3 regions of the Enterobacter chinensis genome follow, and region 2 is predicted to be linked to each of the others. Evidence: predicted binding sites of a transcription regulator. Region 2 holds the regulator's gene; each other region holds the start of a gene.
What was found. The regulator CRP, encoded in region 2, controls carbon source genes, mostly activating them, when cyclic AMP is high. The targets are predictions, from matches to a motif close to ATGTGANNNNNNTCACAT.

Region 1: PYW49_RS02875 (iron-containing alcohol dehydrogenase) is a predicted target of CRP. The motif match lies at 2,758-2,775, and genes of this name have one in related genera.
Region 3: PYW49_RS16905 (glycine dehydrogenase) is a predicted target of CRP. The motif match lies at 2,660-2,677, and genes of this name have one in related genera.

The regions. Positions count from the first base shown of each region.
Region 1 covers NZ_JARDVI010000001.1:571,748-578,670, reverse strand. Annotated here, with positions in the region: gene PYW49_RS02890 (DeoR/GlpR family DNA-binding transcription regulator) at 1-503, opposite strand, end outside; gene PYW49_RS02885 (D-threonate 4-phosphate dehydrogenase) at 505-1,491, opposite strand; gene dtnK (D-threonate kinase) at 1,484-2,701, opposite strand; gene PYW49_RS02875 (iron-containing alcohol dehydrogenase) at 2,875-4,017, shown strand; gene PYW49_RS02870 (dihydrodipicolinate synthase family protein) at 4,035-4,919, shown strand; gene PYW49_RS02865 (sodium:solute symporter family protein) at 4,996-6,408, shown strand; gene PYW49_RS02860 (sialidase family protein) at 6,410-6,923, shown strand, end outside.
Region 2 covers NZ_JARDVI010000008.1:48,205-55,127, forward strand. Annotated here, with positions in the region: gene PYW49_RS20905 (hydrolase) at 1-265, shown strand, start outside; gene PYW49_RS20910 (YheU family protein) at 262-480, shown strand; gene PYW49_RS20915 (phosphoribulokinase) at 511-1,380, shown strand; gene PYW49_RS20920 (OsmC family protein) at 1,460-1,864, opposite strand; gene crp (cAMP-activated global transcriptional regulator CRP) at 2,176-2,808, shown strand; gene PYW49_RS20930 (YccS/YhfK family putative transporter) at 2,866-4,953, shown strand; gene argD (bifunctional acetylornithine/succinyldiaminopimelate transaminase) at 4,950-6,170, opposite strand; gene pabA (aminodeoxychorismate synthase component 2) at 6,257-6,820, opposite strand; gene PYW49_RS20945 (putative adenosine monophosphate-protein transferase Fic) at 6,851-6,923, opposite strand, start outside.
Region 3 covers NZ_JARDVI010000005.1:372,164-379,086, reverse strand. Annotated here, with positions in the region: gene yjgA (ribosome biogenesis factor YjgA) at 1-254, opposite strand, end outside; gene pmbA (metalloprotease PmbA) at 350-1,702, shown strand; gene cybC (cytochrome b562) at 1,747-2,133, shown strand; gene PYW49_RS16910 (Hok/Gef family protein) at 2,204-2,326, opposite strand; gene PYW49_RS16905 (glycine dehydrogenase) at 2,778-3,116, shown strand; gene PYW49_RS16900 (SFCGS family glycine-rich protein) at 3,127-3,489, shown strand; gene PYW49_RS16895 (DUF4312 family protein) at 3,492-3,791, shown strand; gene PYW49_RS16890 (DUF4311 domain-containing protein) at 3,814-4,590, shown strand; gene PYW49_RS16885 (DUF4310 family protein) at 4,603-5,244, shown strand; gene PYW49_RS16880 (amidohydrolase/deacetylase family metallohydrolase) at 5,287-6,420, shown strand; gene PYW49_RS16875 (DgaE family pyridoxal phosphate-dependent ammonia lyase) at 6,404-6,923, shown strand, end outside.

The sequences.
Region 1 (6,923 bases), on a different contig from region 2:
GCCACGTCCGGCCAGACGTTTTGTAGCAAGCGACGCCCGTGTTCACCGATGCAGGACTGGCTCGAATCATCGATACGTCCGCCGATAATCGTCACCTCAATCTGGCGGAACTCCGAGAGAAACAGCGCGATGTGCAAGTCGCTGGTGATCACGCGAAGCGGCAGATGCGTCAGCTGGCGCGCGAGTTCAATCATCGTGGTACCGGCATCGAGCACAATGGCGTCACCTGCTTTAACAAAGCTCGCGGCCGCGCTGGCGATGGCGTGCTTTTCCGCCAGGCTGCGCTGCATTTTTTCATGCGTCGTGGGCTGGGAAGGAATAAACCGGTTGAGAGTGACCCCGCCATGGGTACGGCTGATCACCCCTTCCTGATCGAGCTTGATCAAATCCCGACGAATCGTCGCCGGCGAGGCATCGGTAATCGCCACCAGCTGATCCACCGTCACCAGATTGTGCCCTTTCAGGTAATCCATTATCTGCTCTAACCGGTTATATCCCTTCATATCATTCCCGTGTGATTTGCATAGCCAACTGAATAGACACCGTCATGCTCTCAGACTTGGCTTTACCGGTCCATGCAATATCGAACGCGGTTCCGTGGTCTGCTGAGGTACGGATAAACGGCAAGCCGGCGGTGATATTCACCCCGTCGTAAAAGCCGAGTAATTTTAGCGGAATATGCCCCTGATCGTGATACATCGCAACGACCATGTCATACATTCCTTCGTGACATTGCATAAATACCGTATCCGGCGGACACGGTCCGGTGACGTTTAACCCCTGCGCTTTCATCGCCTTAACGGCCGGGCCGACAATCTTGATCTCTTCATCACCAAACAGGCCGTTCTCCCCCGCATGCGGGTTGACGCCGGCAACGGCAATGCGAGGATGCTCGAACCCGACGCGTTTCAGGAAGCTATCCGCAATGCCAATCACGGTTTTTACCCGATCCTGATTGAGCGTATCAAGGAATTTGCGCAGCGCAATGTGGGTGGTGATGTGAATCACCTTAAGCTTATCGGTATACAGCACCATGGCGTAATCTTTGCTGTTGGTCAGGTGCGCCAGCAGCTCGGTATGCCCTGGATAAAGGTGACCGGCCTGGTGCAGTGCCTCTTTATTCAGCGGCGCCGTCGCGATAGCCTTCACCTTGCCCGCCATCGCCAGTTCGGTGGCACGCTTCACGCAGCGATAGGCCAGATCCCCTGCCGCAGGCTGCACGACGCCCGGCTTTAGTGCATCAGGATCCGCAAGCGGTTCGTCAAGCACGTTAATCACGCCCGGGGCAAAATGCGCGTCGCTCACCGCGTCGATAATACGCATATCCGCCTGCCCGGCGATCCCTTTCTCCAGCACCCGCTGCAGCGTTCTGGCGCAGCCCACCACCACGACAGGCGCCCCTGACAGCTCGCCCCCGGTGAGGGATTTGATAATGATTTCCGGGCCAATGCCGGCCGGGTCACCCATGGTTACAGCGATGATTTTAGTCACTCAGTCTCTCCTCGATAAAATGCAAAACCTCAAGCAGTGTCTCTTCCTTTCCGAAGCCCCCTGCTTTGGTCATTACCGGCCGCTGCCAGCTACAACCCAGAAATTGTCCGACCGGTACGCACTGTGCGATGCACCCGGTAATTTCAAACCCGCGGGCATCAAGTGCCCTGGCGACAGCCATCGCCACATCGCCTCCGGAGACGTACAGCGCGTCCGGTTCGTGCACCGCAAGCACCTGTCGGGTTAATTCGCCTAAAAACGTACAGATTTTTTCGCCCAGGCCTGCGCGGGTGACGTGATGCAGCTGACAGAGTTGCTCCACCTGATGGCGAGCCTCCTGGCCCGCGCAGGTATGCACAATGCAGTGATGGCCAGACTGAAGCACCTGCGCAATCTGTTCGAGATACCCGTCCGCGTCGCCGCGCAGCGCGTCATTCACATTGATGAATACCGACACGACGCCCGTCATACCTTTAGCCCGCGTAATTTGTTGTTGAGCGATCTCACTCATTGAGCCCACCACGGCAAGCAGCTGTTTGTGTCGGGCCGGGGCCAGATGACGGGCCAGCGCATCGCACAGCCCGGCCGAGCCCACCAGCAGCGGCGTCTGCGCGCAGCCCAGCGCGGCGCTGATAATGGCGTCCAGCTCCTCGTCGGTCTGTGAATCAACGATGAGCCACTCCGTTCCTTGCGCCAGTTCGGCTGTCAGCGTCCTCACGGTCACGTTTTTAACGCTCACGTCGGTAAACAGGTCAGCAATAGCGGCAGACGGGACGGGCGTTTTGGGATCGCTGGCAAATTCGGTTTCATTCACCGGAATGCCGTTTACCAGACACCTGCCGTGCCGCGTGATGCGCCCTGCCGCAGGATATGCCGGGGCAATAATCACCTGTCGCTTGCCGCTTAATGCCTTCAGGGCCTGTGACTCAGCCCCCGCGTTGCCGCGCAGCGTGGAATCCATCTTTTTGATGAGCCAGCGGGCATTTGCGATATCCGCCCCGAGAGCGGCCACCTTTTCCGCCGCCTGCGATGCCCGCAGCGCCCGGGAATCGGTATTGACGATCAGCGCATCGGTCGGCTGGGTTAAAGGCGTATGAAACGCCACGCTGACTTTTTTGCCGCACAGCGCCAGGCTGACGCCGGCATCGTTAGCGCCGGTAAAGTCATCCGCGACGACCACCACCTCTCTGTACAGATTGTTCACTTTCATCCCCACTCCGGGTTCGCCTTTCCTGTTAATGATTATATTCAATCATGATTGATTATATGTGAGCAAGATCAAGTTAATCAGTTTGCGAATAAATTATAAATTTAGCCACACGATGACCATGAAGCGTCTTATTTGAGCGAAATCAATCATGGGCACAGAGACAGGAGAAAAGTGTGGGTACGATCAACAGCACCATTATTAGCGGCGCGAATGCTATCGCCGCCATCAGGCCGTTACTTACTGATAAAACGCAGCTCTTGCTGGTGACGGACGGCAATATTGCGCGTCTGGAGGCGGCGAAGCAGATCCGCGCGATCCTCGAAGAGGACAACCGCCGCGTCACGATTATTGACACGGTGCCGCCTGAACCCTCCCACCATGATGTGAGCCAGCTGCTCGCCGGGTTAACGGGAACGTTTGGTCTGGTCGTCGGGCTAGGCGGGGGGAGCGTACTGGATGTGGCCAAACTGCTTTCGGTGCTCTGCCACCCGCAGTCACCGGGGCTGGACAGCCTGCTGGCGGGAACAAAACCCGTGGCGCGTATCTCCTCGTTGCTGATCCCGGCTACTGCCGGAACCGGTTCGGAAGCGACGCCGAATGCCATTCTGGCCATACCGGAGCAAAACACGAAAGTGGGCATTATCTCCCCCGTGCTGCTGCCCGATTACGTCGCCCTGCTGCCGGAGCTGACGACCAGCATGCCCGCGCACATTGCCTCATCCACCGGGATTGATGCCCTGTGCCATCTGATAGAGTGTTTCACCTCAACGGTCGCCAACCCGGTCAGCGATAACGCCGCGCTGATGGGCCTGTCTAAGCTGCTCAGCAACATTGAAACGGCCTGCGCCGAACCGGGCAATCTGATGGCGAAGCTGGAGATGCTGTGGGCGTCTTACTACGGCGGGGTCGCCATTGCGCACGCCGGCACGCATCTGGTTCACGCCCTTTCCTATCCGCTCGGCGGCAAATATCACCTGCCGCACGGCGTCGCCAACGCCATTCTCCTGGCGCCCTGCATGCGCGCGGTTCGTCCCCACTGCGTGACGAAATTTGCGCAAGTCTGGAATTTGGTGCCCGGCGCGGAGACGACGCTATCAGACGAAGATAAATCCCACGCGCTGGTGGAATACTTTGCCGCACTGGTGCGCAGGCTCAACCTGCCGGACAACCTGGAGACGCTGGGTGTCCCACGCGAGGACATCGCCGCACTGAGCGATGCGGCCCTTAACGTTAAACGGTTAATGAACAACGCCCCTTACCAGGTCAACCACGACGAGGTGCAGGCAATTTACCGGACGCTGTTTCCCCAACATTAATATCGAAGGAGTGAGAAATGCGTAACACAATCAGGGGCGTGCTGACGGCCATCGTGACCCCCTTTGACACGGAAGGCGCGCTGAATCTGTCGGGTCTTAAACGACAGCTCGATCGTCAGCTCAGCGCGGGCAACGGCATTTTCTGCGGTGGCACCAACGGCGAGTTCTTCGTGCTGAACGAAGAGGAAAAAATCGCCGTCACCCGTACCTGTGTGGAGGCGGTTGCCGGGCGCGCGCCGGTCGTGGGGCACATTGGGGAGATCTCAACCCGCGAAACCATCCGTCTGGGGAAACAGATCGCCATGCTGGGCGTCGATGCCGTATCCGTCATTACCCCTTACTTCGTGCCGCTAAAGCAGGCTGAGCTTGTGGCGCACTACACCGCGATCGCCGACGCGCTGGACGTACCGGTATTTCTGTACAACATACCGGCGCGTACCGGCAACATCATAGAGCCCGTGACCGCACGCACGCTGGCCGGGCATCCCAACATCATCGGTATTAAAGACAGCGCAGGAAGCTACGAGAGCCTGCGCGGATTCCTCAATGCGGTAAGCGACATTGACGGGTTCGACGTGCTCAACGGTCCGGATTCACTGATCCACCAGGGTTTCGTTGACGGATGTTCAGCCTGTATTTCCGGGCTGGCGAACGTGGCGCCAGCGGCCATCAACGCCATCTGGTCACGCTTTAACGCGGGTGATATCGAAGGTTCCCGGCTGGCGCAGGATAGCGTCACTCAGCTGCGCACAGAGCTGTACAACGTGGCGTTTTCGCCTGCCGCCGTCAAAAAAGCGCTGCAGATTATGGGAGAAGAGGTCGGCGAAAGCCGCTATGCCGTGGCGTTTAACGAACAGCAGCTTGAAGAGATACGTCGAATAGTGACAACGTCACTGAATTAACCGGCGTTGGTTTCGTCCATAAGAATACCGGGTGCCTGAGGTGCCCAGGATTCACTCGCCCTGAAGAGAGGCAAAGATGAATAATTTTACCGCTGAAGATACCCTGATTATTGTGGGCATAGTCATTGCCTACATCCTGTTCACCACCTGGCTGACCTTCCGGATCCGCAGTAAAAACTCCGGGGACTTTATGGAAGGCTCCCGCGCAATGCCGGCGTTTATCGTCGGGATCCTGTTGATGTCCGAGTATATTGGCGCTAAATCCACCATCGGCACCGCGCAGGCGGCGTTTGAAGACGGGTTTGCCGCGTCATGGTCCGTTATCGGGGCCGCGATTGGCTTCCCGCTCTTTGGGCTGTTGCTGGTAAAGCGCATATACAACACCGGGAAAATCACCATCTCGGGTGCGATTGCTGAAAAATACGGTAACAGCACCAAAAACATTATCTCCATCATCATGATTTACGCCCTTCTGCTGGTTAACGTGGGGAATTACGTTAGCGGCGCAGCGGCCATTTCCACGGTATTGAAAGTCAATCTCCCTGTTGCCGCCTTCATTACGGCCATTGTCAGTACCTTCTATTTCGCCTTTGGCGGCATGAAGGGCGTGGCCTGGGTTACGGTGCTGCACAGCGCGCTGAAATACTTCGGCATCCTCGCTATTATGGGCTTTGCGCTGTCGAAAACCGGCGGTTTTACGCCGATGATTGAAAACATGCCGGACTTCTACTGGACCTGGGATGGCAACATCGGCGCGACGACCATTTTCGCGTGGCTGATTGGCACCATCGGCTCCATCTTCTGTACCCAGTTTGTCATTCAGGCGATTTCCTCCACCAAAGACGTGAAATCCGCTAAGCGTTCCACCTGGGTCGCCTTCTTCTTCTGCCTGCCGATTGCGCTGGCCATCGCGGTGATTGGCGTGGCGGCAAAATACCTGCACCCGGAGATCGACAGCCTCTATGCGATGCCGATTTTCCTGCAGGATATGAACCCGTGGCTGGCCGGCGTGGTGACCACCTCTCTGGTGGCGTCCATCTTCGTCAGCGTCAGTACCGTTGCGCTGGCCATCGCCTCCCTGGTGGTAAAAGACTTTTACGTGCCGATGCGCAACCCGACGCCCGAGCAGGAGTTTAAAGCCACCCGCTGGATCTCTCTTCTGATTGGTTTCCTGCCGCTGATTTTTGTTCTGCTGGTGCCTGAAGTACTGAAGCTCTCGTTCTTTACCCGCGCCATTCGCCTGTCTATTTCAGTGGTGGCCGTTATCGCATTTTACGCCCCGTTCTTCCGCAGCACCCGCGGTGCCAATGCGGGCCTGATTGGTGCCTGCGTCGTGACCTCCGTCTGGTATCTGCTGGGCGATCCTTTCGGAATCAACAATATGTACGTCGCCCTGGTAACCCCAGCCATCATCATGGCGATCGACCGTCTCATTCCGGGAAAAGCGCAGGGTAAAGCGCCAACCCCCGTTGAAAATAATGGAGTCTGATATGTCTGAAACCGTAACCCGCGACGGGATTATTCGCCCGCAACAGGATGCTCACGTGAAGGCCGCCATGCTGCCTTCCTCTTGCCCACAAAACCACGCGGCGAATCTACTGCCGCTGCCGGACGGCTCGCTGATGTGCGTCTGGTTTGGGGGAACTCAGGAAGGCATTGCGGATATTTCCGTATGGGGTTCACGCCTGACGCCGGGCAGCCAGCAGTGGAGCGATGCGGTAAAACTGTCTGATGATGCCACGCGTTCCGAACAAAACCCGGTTCTGTTCCTGGCCCCGGACAACGTGCTGTGGCTGCTGTGGACCGCGCAAATCTCGGGTAATCAGGACACGGCCATTGTGCGCTATCGCCAGTCCCGGGATCTGGGTAAAACCTGGGGGGACATCGCGACCCTGCTTGATAAACCGGGCACGTTTATCCGCCAGCCGATTGTTGTGCTGGACAACGGTAGCTGGCTGCTGCCGGTGTTTTACTGCCGCACGCGGCCGGGCGAGAAATGGGTCG
Region 2 (6,923 bases):
GATTGACTATTATCGTCAGTGCAGCGCCATGCCGCTGCTCAGCAAGATCGCGCAGCCGACGCTCATCATTCATGCCAAAGATGACCCTTTTATGGATCATCACTCGATCCCCGCTCAGGAATTCCTGCCCGACAACGTTCACTATCAGTTGACGGAGCACGGCGGCCACGTCGGGTTTATCGGCGGTACGCTGCGTCGCCCGAAAATGTGGCTTGAGACGCGTATTCCTGACTGGCTAACCCCTTATCTGGACGGTGCAAAATGATTATTCCCTGGCAGGATCTGGCTCCCGAAACGCTCGATAATCTGATTGAAAGCTTTGTATTACGCGAAGGCACCGATTATGGTGAACAGGAACGCTCGCTTGAGCAAAAGGTCAACGATGTAAAGCGCCAGCTGAAAAGCGGCGACGTATTGCTGGTGTGGTCAGAACTGCATGAGACGGTCAATATCATGCCCCGCAACGCGTTTCACGGCTGATCTTCCAACCTTTTCAGTCAGGGAGTTGCTATGTCTGCCAGACATCCGGTTATTGCCGTTACGGGGTCGAGTGGTGCGGGAACCACCACCACCAGCCTCGCATTTCGCAAGATTTTCGCCCAGCTGAATCTCCGTGCGGCGGAGGTCGAAGGCGATAGCTTTCACCGCTACACACGTCCGGAGATGGACATGGCCATCCGTAAGGCGCGCGATCTGGGTAAACACATCAGCTACTTCGGCCCGGAAGCCAATGACTTCGGCCTGCTGGAACAAACCTTTCTGGAATACGGTAAGAGCGGCAAAGGGCAGTCCCGCAAGTATCTGCATACCTATGATGAAGCCGTGCCCTGGAATCAGGTGCCGGGCACCTTCACCCCCTGGCAGCCGCTGCCGGAACCCACCGATGTGCTGTTTTACGAAGGATTACACGGCGGCGTGGTCACGCCTCAACACGACGTGGCGCGTCACGTGGATCTGCTGGTCGGGGTGGTCCCTATCGTTAACCTGGAGTGGATCCAGAAGCTGACGCGTGACATGAGCGAGCGCGGCCACTCGCGCGAGGCGGTGATGGATTCCGTCGTTCGTTCAATGGAAGACTACATCAATTACTTAACGCCGCAATTCTCCCGCACGCACATTAACTTCCAGCGCGTGCCGACGGTGGACACCTCCAACCCGTTCGCCGCCAAAACGATACCGTCCCTGGATGAGAGCTTTGTGGTGATCCATTTCCGCAATCTTGAAGGTATCGATTACCCCTGGCTGCTGGCGATGCTGCAGGGCTCATTTATTTCGCACATGAATACGTTGGTAGTGCCGGGCGGGAAAATGGTGCTGGCGATGGAATTAATCATGACGCCGCTGGTGGAGCGGTTGATGGAAGGGAAGCAGATCGCATAATCAGTTTTGCCCGGTGGCGCTGCGCTTACCGGGCCAACAATCCGTAGGGCGGGTAAGCGCAGCGCCACCCGCCAAAAGATTAAGCCTCGATCACTTCATACGAATGGGTAATTTTTACCGCTTTCTCCAGCATTAACGCCACAGAGCAGTACTTCTCCGCAGACAGGTCCACCGCACGCGAGACCGCCGCGTCTTTCAGTTCTTTACCGGTGACAACAAAGTGCAGATTAATGTGGGTGAACAGGCGTGGCGCCTCTTCGCGACGTTCTGAGGTGAGTTTAACCTCGCAATCTGTCACGTCATGACGACCTTTTTGCAAAATCGACACTACGTCAATCGCACTGCATCCACCTGCTGCCATCAGCACCATTTCCATTGGGCTTGGTGCTTTGTCGCCGGAGTTACCATCCATCAAAATCTGGTGTCCTGACGCGGACTCGCCCAGGAACGTTAAACCTTCAACCCACTTCACGCGCGCTTGCATATTTTTGAACTCCAACGTTGCATTTTTGGTGACAGATTACGCGTGTGTTACATTTCTCGCAATGGAAGGCGACCTGCATCATGCTGAAGCGAGACACCAGGAGACACGCGGCGAAAGCTATGCTAAAACACTCAGGATGCTACAGTAATACATTGACGTTACACGTGTATGCAGAGGACATCAAACTTTACTGGCTGCGAAACGTTACGGTAGCCGACTTCCCAGGGTATGGGTAAGAATTCGATTGCAACCCCAGAGTCCGGATGCATCTGATGACTCTGGTGACAGCTTATAACAGAGGATAACAGCGCATGGTGCTTGGCAAACCGCAAACAGACCCGACTCTCGAATGGTTCTTGTCTCATTGCCACATTCATAAGTACCCATCGAAGAGCACGCTGATTCACCAGGGTGAAAAAGCGGAAACGTTGTATTACATCGTTAAAGGCTCGGTGGCAGTGCTGATCAAAGATGAAGAAGGGAAAGAAATGATCCTTTCTTATCTGAACCAGGGCGATTTCATCGGTGAACTGGGCCTGTTTGAAGAGGGCCAGGAACGTAGCGCCTGGGTTCGTGCAAAGACAGCATGTGAAGTGGCTGAAATTTCTTACAAGAAGTTCCGTCAGCTGATTCAGGTTAACCCTGACATCCTGATGCGTCTTTCTTCCCAGATGGCGCGCCGTCTGCAGGTCACCTCAGAGAAAGTGGGTAACCTCGCCTTCCTGGACGTGACCGGCCGTATTGCGCAGACCCTGCTGAACCTGGCGAAACAGCCAGACGCAATGACCCACCCGGACGGCATGCAAATTAAAATTACCCGTCAGGAAATTGGTCAGATCGTTGGTTGTTCCCGTGAGACAGTAGGCCGTATCCTGAAAATGCTGGAAGATCAAAACCTGATCTCCGCCCACGGTAAAACCATCGTGGTCTACGGAACGCGTTAATTCCGCTTAAACGGCGTGCCACCACAAGGTGTCACGCCGTTTTTGTCTCTACTCCCCATGTGGCGCAGGCTGATCTATCACCCGGAAGTTAACTACGCACTGCGACAAACGCTGGTGTTATGTCTTCCTGTGGCCGTAGGCCTGATCCTCGGACATCTTCAGCAAGGCCTGCTGTTTTCTCTCGTCCCTGCCTGCTGCAACATTGCCGGTCTGGACACGCCGCATAAGCGCTTTTTCAAACGCCTGATTATTGGCGGCTGCCTGTTTGCGGGCTGTAGCCTCGCCGTACAGCTTCTGCTTGCCCGGGATATTCCGCTGCCGCTGATTCTGACCGTGCTGGCCATGACCCTCGGCGTCACGGCCGAAATCAGCTCGCTGCATGCCCGCCTGCTTCCCGCCTCATTGATTGCGGCCATTTTCACGCTTAGCCTCGCCGGAAATATGCCGGTGTGGGAGCCGCTGCTGATCTACGCCCTGGGAACGCTGTGGTACGGGCTGTTTAACTGGTTTTGGTTCTGGCTGTGGCGCGAACAGCCGCTGCGTGAATCCCTGAGCCTGCTCTATGTGCAGCTGGCGGATTACTGCGAAGCCAAATACACCCTGCTCACCCAGCATACCGATCCGGAAAAATCCTTGCCGCCGCTGCTGACGCGCCAGCAAAAGGTGGTGGATCTGATAAGCCAGTGCTATCAGCAGCTGCATATGCTCGCCGCCAACAAGAACCACGAATACAAACGGCTGCTGCGCACCTTCCAGGTTGGGCTGGATCTGCAGGAGCATATCTCCGTTAGCCTTCACCACCCGCAAGAGGTGCAAAAGCTGGTCGAGCGCAGCCACGCCGAAGCGGTGATCCGCTGGAACGCGCAGACCGTGTCGGCGCGCCTGCGGGTCCTGGCTGACGATATTCTCTACCACCGCTACCCCACGCGCTTTAACATGGAAAAACAGCTCGGCGCACTGGAGAAAATCGCGCGCCAGCATCCGGATAACCCGGTCGGCCAGTTTGCCGCCTGGCACTTCAGCCGCATCGCCCGCGTGCTGCGTACACAGCGCCCGCTTTACCCCCGCGATCTGATGGCGGATAAGCAAAAGCGGCTTCCGTTATTGCCCGCGCTCAGAAGCTATCTTTCTCTTAAATCTTCCGCTCTGCGCAACGCCGCCAGAATTAGCGTTATGCTCAGTACCGCCAGCCTGATGGGCATGGCGCTGCATCTGCCAAAACCCTACTGGATCTTAATGACCGTGCTGTTTGTCACCCAGAACGGTTACGGCGCTACGCGGGTGCGTATTCTGCATCGGGCCGGCGGAACGATGGCGGGGCTGATTATTGCGGGCGTGACGCTGCACTTCCACGTGCCGGAAGGTTATACCCTGGCAGGGATGCTGGCGATTACGCTGGTAAGCTACCTGATTATCCGCAAAAACTACGGCTGGGCGATGGTGGGCTTCACGGTGACGGCGGTATACACACTGCAGCTGCTCACGCTCAATGGCGAACAGTTTATTGTCGCCAGGCTGATTGATACCCTGATCGGCTGCCTGATTGCCTTTGGCGGCATGGTCTGGCTGTGGCCGCAGTGGCAAAGCGGGCTGCTCAGGCAGAACGCTCACGACGCGCTGGAGGCCGACCAGCAGGCCATTCGCCTGATCCTGAGCGACGACCCGCAGCCCTCCCCGCTGGCTTATCAGCGGATGAAGGTCAACCAGGCGCACAACGCCCTGTTCAACTCGCTCAACCAGGCAATGCAGGAGCCGGGCTTTAACTCGCACTATCTGGCGGACATGAAGCTCTGGGTGACCCACAGCCAGTTTATCGTCGAGCATATTAACGCCATGACGACGCTGGCGCGCGAGCACACGATGCTGACGCCAGACCTGGCGCAACGTTACCTGCAGTCGTGTGAGATTGCGTTGCAGCGCTGTCAGCAGCGTCTGGAATATGACTCGCCGGGTGAGTCGGGAGATTCGAATATTCTGGAAGCGCCGGAGACGTTAACCCACGGGCCTATGAGCACCCTGGAGCAACATTTACAGCGCATTCTGGGGCATCTGAACACCATGCACACCATTTCGTCGGTGGCATGGCGTCAGCGTCCGCATCACGGGATTTGGCTAACCCGCCGGTTGAAGCGAACCGAGTATTAGCCTTTAACGATCTTCGCGACCGCCGCGGCAAAGCGGGTTAATCCTTCTTCAATGTCTTTGTCTTCCACCACCAGCGATGGCGCAAAACGCATCACGTCCGGTCCCGCATTCAACACCATCACCCCTTCGTGGGCGGCGGCGTGCAGGAAATCGCGCGCGCGACCTTTGTACTGTGGCTTCAGCTCGGCACCAATCAACAGGCCCATGCCGCGGATCTCGCTGAACACGTCGAACTGGTCATCGATCTGCTGCAAATGCTTCACAAACAGCTCGCGCTTTGCGTTCACACCGTTCAGCACCGCCGGCGTATTGATGATGTCGAATGCCGCACCGGCAATGGCGCAGGCCAACGGGTTACCGCCATAGGTAGAACCATGCGACCCCACGTGGAACGCCGAAGCGATGTCCTGAGTGGTCAGTACCGCACTCACCGGGAAACCGCCGCCGAGCGCTTTGGCGCTGGTCAGAATATCTGGCGTCACGCCGTAGTGCATGTAAGCGAAGAGATCGCCGGTACGCCCCATCCCGCTCTGCACTTCATCAAAGACCAGCAGCGCCTGATGCTTGTCGCACAGCTCGCGCAGACCTTTCAGGAATTCCGGGGTTGCCGCGGTCACGCCGCCTTCACCCTGAATAGGCTCAACCACCACCGCGCAAGTGTGATCGTCCATCACCGCTTTCACCGCATGCAGATCGTTAAACGGCACGTGGATAATGTCAGCTGGTTTCGGCCCAAACCCGTCGGAATACTTCGGCTGACCGCCAACGGAGACGGTAAAGAATGAGCGCCCATGGAAGGCATTATGGAAGGCGATGATTTTGGTTTTGTACGGACTGTGGCGCGTGGTTGCGTAGTAGCGCGCCAGCTTGAAGGCGGTTTCGTTAGCTTCGGTGCCGGAGTTCATAAACAGCACGCGCTCGGCAAACGTGGCATCAATGATCTTGCGGCCAAGACGCAGCGCCGGTTCGTTGGTGAACACGTTGCTGGTGTGCCACAGGGTTTCGCCCTGACTTTTCAGCGCGTCCACCAGCGCAGGATGGCAATGACCGAGCGCCGTTACCGCAATCCCGCCCGCGAAATCCACGTACTCTTTACCCTGCTGATCCCAGACGCGGCTGCCTTTCCCCTTCACCGGGATAAACTCAGCCGGTGCATAAATCGGCAGAATCACTTCATCGAATGTCGCGCGGGTAATTGCTGGTTGTTCAGTTGCCATGTCATGCCCATCCATTTTATGTCACATTGATTGTGAAAATATAATCACAAAATATGCATAAAAAATCACAGCAAGGCAACAGATATTCAGCGATTGAGGAAATTTGCCAGCAGTGCGTGCCCCTGTTCGCTGAGAATACTTTCCGGATGGAATTGCACGCCTTCGAGATCCCATACTCGGTGACGAATCCCCATGATCTCCTGCGTATCGCTCCAGGCGGTCACGTCAAAACAGTCAGGCAACGTCGGTGGGTCAATCACCAGCGAATGGTATCGCGTCACGGTCAAAGGATTATTGAGACCCGTGAATACCCCGGTACCGGCGTGAGCGATCGGAGAGGTTTTACCGTGCATCACTTTCGCAGCGCGCACGATGGTGGCACCAAACGCCTGGGCAATCGCCTGATGGCCCAGGCAAACGCCCAGGATCGGTAGCTTGCCGGCATAATGTCGGATAACGTCAAGAGAAATACCCGATTCTGACGGCGTACACGGCCCCGGTGAAATCACGATTTTCTGCGGAGCCAGCGTCTCAATATCGGCGAGATCGATCTCGTCATTGCGGCGGACAACCACCTCAGCACCCAGTTCACAAAAATACTGGTAAAGGTTCCAGGTGAAGGAATCGTAGTTATCAATCAGCAGAATCATGGCGGCTCCCGAAAAAAATGCCGCCCTATTCTACTCAGATTCCCGCGCTTCGCTCACAACTTTGGCAAAGATAGCGTTTAACGCGGTTAAATCTCCCGTTGCG
Region 3 (6,923 bases), on a different contig from region 2:
ATAAGCTGAAGCTGGCGACGACGGCCTTCTTTTTTGATTTTCTGTGCCAGTTCAATGGCATCACGCAGATCCTGGTCGAGCGGGATCTTATCCAGCGCGTTTTTACCCAGTTCTACCAGTTCTCCGCCAAGCTGTTTTAACTCTTCGGCGTCACGTTTAATTTCACTTTTACTGACCCAGATGATCTCATCATCTTCGTCTTCGATGTCATCACCGGGAACGTCGTCGAGCCAGTCTTCGGGCTGCTTAGTCATGTCAGGCTCCTTAAAAAAAGAGGCTAATGTTACCAGTTAAGACGCGCACTGAAAAACGGTTCTCTGTTAGACTTCAGATAACTCTCTCTTACAGTATGGCATTTGCGATGAAAGTAACCTCACAAGTTGAAGCGCAGCGTAAGATTCTGGAAGAAGCCGTCTCCACCGCGCTGATGCTTGCTTCAGAAAAATCAGATGGCGCCGAAGTGGCGGTCAGCAAAACCACCGGCATTAGCGTGAGCACCCGCTTTGGCGAGGTGGAGAATGTCGAATTCAACAGCGATGGCGCGCTGGGGATCACGGTCTATCACCAGAATCGCAAAGGCAGTGCGTCATCTACCGATCTCAGTCCGGATGCCATCGCCCGTACGGTGCAGGCGGCGCTGGATATTGCACGTTACACCTCGCCAGACCCTTACGCAGGCGTGGCGGATAAAGATCTGCTGGCGTTTGACGCGCCGGATCTCGATCTTTTCCACCCGGCAGAGGTCACGCCGGACGAAGCGATTGAACTGGCTGCACGCGCAGAGCAGGCTTCCCTGCAGGCTGATAAACGTATTACCAATACCGAAGGCGGCAGCTTTAACAGCCACTACGGCATCAAAGTCTTCGGCAACAGCCACGGCATGCTGCAGGGCTACTGCTCCACCCGCCACTCACTCTCCAGCTGCGTGATCGCCGAAGAGAACGGCGACATGGAACGCGACTACGCCTACACCATTGGCCGCGCGCTGGGGGATTTACAGTCTCCGGAGTGGGTCGGTAAAGAGTGCGCCGAACGCACGCTGTCACGCCTGTCGCCGCGTAAACTCTCCACCATGAAGGCCCCGGTGATTTTTGCCAATGAAGTGGCGACCGGTCTGTTTGGCCATCTGGTGGGCGCTATCGCGGGTGGCTCCGTTTACCGTAAATCGACATTCCTGCTCGACTCGCTGGGCAAGCAGATCCTGCCGGAATGGCTGACTATCGAAGAGCATCCGCACCTGCTGAAAGGGCTGGCCTCCACGCCGTTCGACAGCGAAGGCGTGCGTACCGAACGTCGCGATATCATCAAAGACGGCGTGCTGACCCAGTGGCTGCTGACCAACTACTCTGCGCGCAAGCTGGGGCTGAAAAGCACCGGTCATGCGGGCGGTATCCATAACTGGCGGATTGCGGGACAGGGCCTCAACTTTGAGCAGATGCTGAAAGAGATGGGCACCGGTCTGGTGGTGACCGAGCTGATGGGCCAGGGCGTAAGCGGCATCACCGGGGATTACTCTCGCGGTGCGGCGGGCTTCTGGGTGGAAAACGGCGAAATCCAATATCCGGTGAGCGAAATTACGATTGCGGGAAACCTGAAGGACATGTGGCGCAACATCGTTACGGTCGGTAACGATATTGAAACACGCAGCAATATACAGTGTGGTTCTGTATTACTGCCGGAAATGAAAATCGCCGGACAATGACAATAGAGATAGCGTTTTCTTAATAATAAAAAAGGAAGTGAGCAATGCGTAAACATCTGTTAGCGATCGTCGCGGCTTCAACGCTGGTTCTTGGCTCTTCTGCGTTTGCTGCCGATCTTGAAGACGACATGGGCATCCTCGGTCAAAACCTGAAGGTGGTGCAGAAAACGGACAATGCGGCTGAAATGAAAGACGCACTGACCAAAATGCGTGAAGCAGCGCTGGACGCCCAAAAAGCGACACCGCCAAAGCTGGAAAGCAAAGCGGCGGACAGTGCAGAGATGAAAGATTACCGCCACGGCTTTGACGTGCTGGTCGGCCAGATCGACGGTGCGCTGAAGCTGGCAAATGAAGGTAAAGTGAAAGAAGCCCAGGCGGCGGCCGAGCAGTTTGTGACTACGCGCAACACGTATCACAAAAAGTATCGTTAATTGGGTGCCTGAGCTGTACGTCCTTCCTCCGTATGCGGAGGCGCATTACGCGCCCCCGCATCTTTGCTCCCTACCGGCCGGAGCGACAATCCATCCGCGCTGTCACTTCAAGCGAGCCGTTTCGAAAACGGATCTCGCACAGTGTTTTCCTCGTCACCAGCGTTAAGATGATTATTGTCAAAGAAATAATCATCAGAACCCCGATACTTGGGTTTCTGCGTTTCATGGATGCCTCCTTGCTTTAAAGCGGGCGAGGTAGCAAACATCACGTGGCTAGACGTGTCGTTTACAGCCCCGTCCTGATTTAAATTCAGGTAGGGGCTTTCCACTTTCCGTCCCATGCCTGAGACGGTCAGTCTCAAGCACCCGTCGCCACTCTAGCGAATCCCCATAAGAAAACCTTATCCACATCACATTTCTACGAGCCCGCTCGGAATCTTTTCCGCTTCGCTTACCCCTTATTTGCCGCGCGATAGCGTGATATTCATCACGTAAATCCAGAGTTTTATCCATATTCAGCGCATTTATGTGGCACAGATCACTGCTGCGGCTCGCCTTTCCACTTCGAAGTGGAAAACAACTCGCTACAAACAATTCCCCCTCAACGTTAGTTTTATTCCAGAGCCATTAACGGGGTAAGACCAGTGATTAACGGAGCGGTAATGAACGACGTTGGGGAACAGACAGTGCAAACAGAGCAGCTCGCGAACACTATGCTGCAGCAGGTTTATGCCCTGCTGGCCCGGCACGACATCATCCCCAATGCAGTACAGGAGCAGATGCTCACCTCCCACGTTCGCGCAATGGCGCACCGGTCCGTGACCGGCGAGCCGCTGCCGGAGGTTGAAGCGGAGCTGTTCGACGAAATTTCACCCGATTCAATGCAACTTGCCCGTGAAGTGGTAGCGCAGTTTGGCAACCTTCCTGATGAAGAAGCCTGGCTGCTCTCCGTTCACTTCGAAGTCGCGAAAGACAACCTTTAAGGAGCAACACATGGAACAGATTACAGTCGTGATTGGCGATCGCCTGGGCAAAGGTCAGAAAGTGGCCGCGGGTGTGGAAAAAGCAGGTGGACGCGCGGTTGTCGTACCGGGTATGGCTGCCGATATGAAGCTCGGTGACGTGATGAAAGCGGAAAACGCCACCTTCGGCATCTCCTTCTGCGGCAGCGGCGGCGCGGGCGCAATTACTGCTCAGACCAAATATGGCTACAAAGCCAAATACGGCATGCGTTCCGTGGAAGAGGGCGTGACCGCCATCAACGAAGGCTGCAACGTGCTGGGCTTTGGCTTTATGGATAAAGAAGAGCTGGGCGAGCGTCTGGTGCAGGCGTGGCAGAAAAAATACGGCGCATAAGCATGAAAGAACAGTTCACAACCACGGTGAGAGTGAAGGGCAAAGGCGACGCCAAAGCGCGCGCCTTTGCTGACGCGCTCAACCACGTTCAGGCCGCGGTGATGAAAGCCTCACCGCATATCTTACTGCGTATTGAGCCACAGGATGTGCAGGTCGTTCAGGCGCAAGAAGCGGTGCGTAAAGAAGCGTTTCTGTTCTTCTTTTTGCGCCGGGAAAGACGCACCTACAGCGTGGAGCTGGATGTGACCGTCAACGTGACCGCCATCAATCTCGACCAGGTGGATTTCGTCACGCAACGCTGATTATTCATAAAAGGGCAGACTGATGTTCTTAATTATATTAATAAAATCGCTCATCATTGGCGGCCTGGTTGGCGTCGGTGTCGGAGCCGGGGCTGCACGCATGTTTCATGCGCCTACCACACAGGGTATGGGCGCGTTTCGTACGTTAGGGGAACTGAACTCCTGTGAAGGGGATCCGGCGTCCCACTTCTCCTTTGGGTTAGGTTTCTTCTTTAACGCCTGGGCCTCTTCCGTGGCCGCAGGGGCTTTCACACAGGACGTTGACCACCGCATCATCCCGAACTGGGGTGCTGCTGCACTGATGATCAAAAACCGTAACGTCGGCGAAACGCTGCACGACCCGCGCAAAATGGCGATTGCCTGCGGCCTGATCGGCATGATCGTCGTGACCTTCCTGAACCTGACCGCCTCCTCCGTGCCGGCTGCGCTTCAGGTCACCGCCGTGAAGGTGCTGGTGCCGGCGGCAAACCTGCTGGTTAACACCGTCATGCCGGTGATCTTCTGGCTGGCGGCCATCGACGCGGGTAAAAAGTCGGGCTTCTGGGCCACCATCTTCGGCGGCGCAGCGCAGCTGATTATGGGCAACGCCGTACCGGGCCTGGTGCTGGGGATCCTGATCGGTAAAGGTGTTGAAGAGAGCGGCTGGAACCACGTTACTAAAGTGATGATGGCGGCTATCGTCCTGCTCTTCGTGCTGAGCGGCTTCTTCCGCGGCTTCGACATGAAGATGATCGAATCCTTCCATCTGACCGTGCCGAACTGGCTCGACATGATCCACAACTCGCTCAGCGGTAAATAACGGAGCCTCTACATGGAACAGAATAAAGGTTTTTGGTATGCCGACTGGTCGTTCCCGATCTTCGTTGGCCTGCTCTCCTCCGGCGTGTTTGCCGGGACGCATATGTACTACCTCTACGGCATCGGCGCGTTTAACGAAGTGGCCTTCGTGGCGATGCTGAAGGCGGGGATTGATACCGGCGTCTACGGCGCGGTCGCGGCGTTCGGCGCAAGCTTCCTGTTCGCCCGTATTATCGAAGGCTCGCTGGTGGGTATTCTTGATATCGGCGGAGCCATTCAGACCGGCGTGGGTCTTGGCGTTCCGGCGCTGCTGCTGGGCGCGGGCATTATGTTCCCGGTGACCAACTTCATTGCTGCGCTGATTACCGGCCTGGTAATTGGCCTGGCGATTGGCTACGTCATCATCCTGGCGCGTAAGTTCACCATCAATCAGAGCAACTCTACCTACGGTGCAGACGTGATGATGGGCGCGGGTAACGCCTCCGGCCGCTTCCTCGGGCCGTTGATTATCCTCAGCGCCATGACCGCCTCCATTCCGATTGGCGTGGGTTCACTCTTAGGTGCGCTGCTGTTCTACATCTGGCAGAAGCCGATTACCGGCGGCGCGATCCTCGGTGCCATGCTGTTGGGCTGGCTGTTCCCGGTCGCCCTTTAATACCCGCGGGCGCTCAGGCGCCCGCCTTATCAGGAGATCCTCATGTTTGATTTACTCCTGCGCCGTGCGCGCCTCACCGACGATACCCTGACCGATATCGCCATTCAGGATGGGAAGATCGCGGCGCTGGGCGAGATTGACGCTCCCGCACATAAAACGGTTGAGCTTAACGGCGAAGTCTTTGTGAGCGCTGGCTGGATTGACTCACACGTCCACTGTTACCCCAATTCCCCGATTTATCACGACGAACCGGACAGCGTCGGCATTGCGACCGGCGTCACCTCCGTGGTGGATGCGGGCAGTACCGGAGCCGACGACGTAGATGACTTCTATGAGATTACCCGCAAAGCCTCAACCGAGGTGTTTGCCCTGCTGAATATCTCCCGCGTGGGGCTGATTGCGCAGAACGAGCTGGCCAATATGGCCAACATCGACGCCGACGCTGTCAAACAGGCGGTGAAACGCCACCCCGATTTTATCGTCGGCCTGAAGGCGCGCATGAGCAGCAGCGTGGTCGGCGAGAACGGTATTACGCCGCTGGAGCGCGCGAAAGCCATCCAGAAAGAGAATGGCGATTTGCCGCTGATGGTCCACATCGGCAACAACCCGCCGAACCTCGACGAAATCGCCGAACTGCTGAGCTCGGGCGACATCATCACCCACTGCTATAACGGCAAGCCAAACCGCATTCTGACGCCGTCCGGCGAGCTGCGTGCCTCAATCACCTCGGCCCTGAAGCGCGGCGTGCGTCTGGACGTCGGCCACGGCACCGCGAGCTTCAGCTTTGAGGTGGCGAAACGCGCCATCGCGATGGGCATTCTGCCGCACACCATCAGCTCGGATATCTACTGCCGCAACCGCATTAACGGCCCGGTGGGCTCGCTGGCGAGCGTGATGTCGAAGTTTCTCGCCATCGGCATGTCATTGCCGCAGGTGATTGACTGCGTAACCGCCAATGCTGCAGACGGCCTGCGCCTGACGCGCAAAGGCCGCATTCAGCCGGGTCTCGACGCTGACCTGACGCTGTTCACGGTTAAACGCCAGCCGACGCTGCTGACGGATGCCGAAAACGACAGCCTGCAGGCTGAACACATTCTGGTGCCGCTTGCCGCGATCCGCGCGGGCAAGGGCTACATGACCGAACAAGGGAGCACGGAACATGCCTTCGATTTATGAGAAATACCATTTAAAACAAGTCATCAACACCTCTGGCCGCATGACGGCGCTGGGCGTCTCCACGCCGCGCCCGGAAGTGGTTCAGGCGGCGATGGACGGCATGAATCACTATTTTGAAATGAAGGATCTGGTCAACAAAACCGGGGAATACATTGCGAAGCTGCTGGATGTGGAAGGGGCGACTGTGGTCTCCTGCGCATCGGCCGGTATCGCCCAGTCCGTGGCGGCGGTGCTGGTCAAAGACAGCGACTGGCTGCTGGAAAATCTGCACGTCACGCCAGTTGAAAACAACGAAATCGTGCTGCCGAAAGGCCACAACGTGAACTTTGGCGCGCCGGTGGGCACCATGGTGGCGCTGGGCGGCGGTAAGCTGGTGGAAGCGGGCTACGCTAACGAATGCTCCGCCGATCAGCTGGCGGCGGCAATTACCCCACGCACCGCGGCGATCCTCTACATCAAATCTCACCACTGCGTGCAGAAAAGCATGCTCAGCGTTGAGCAGG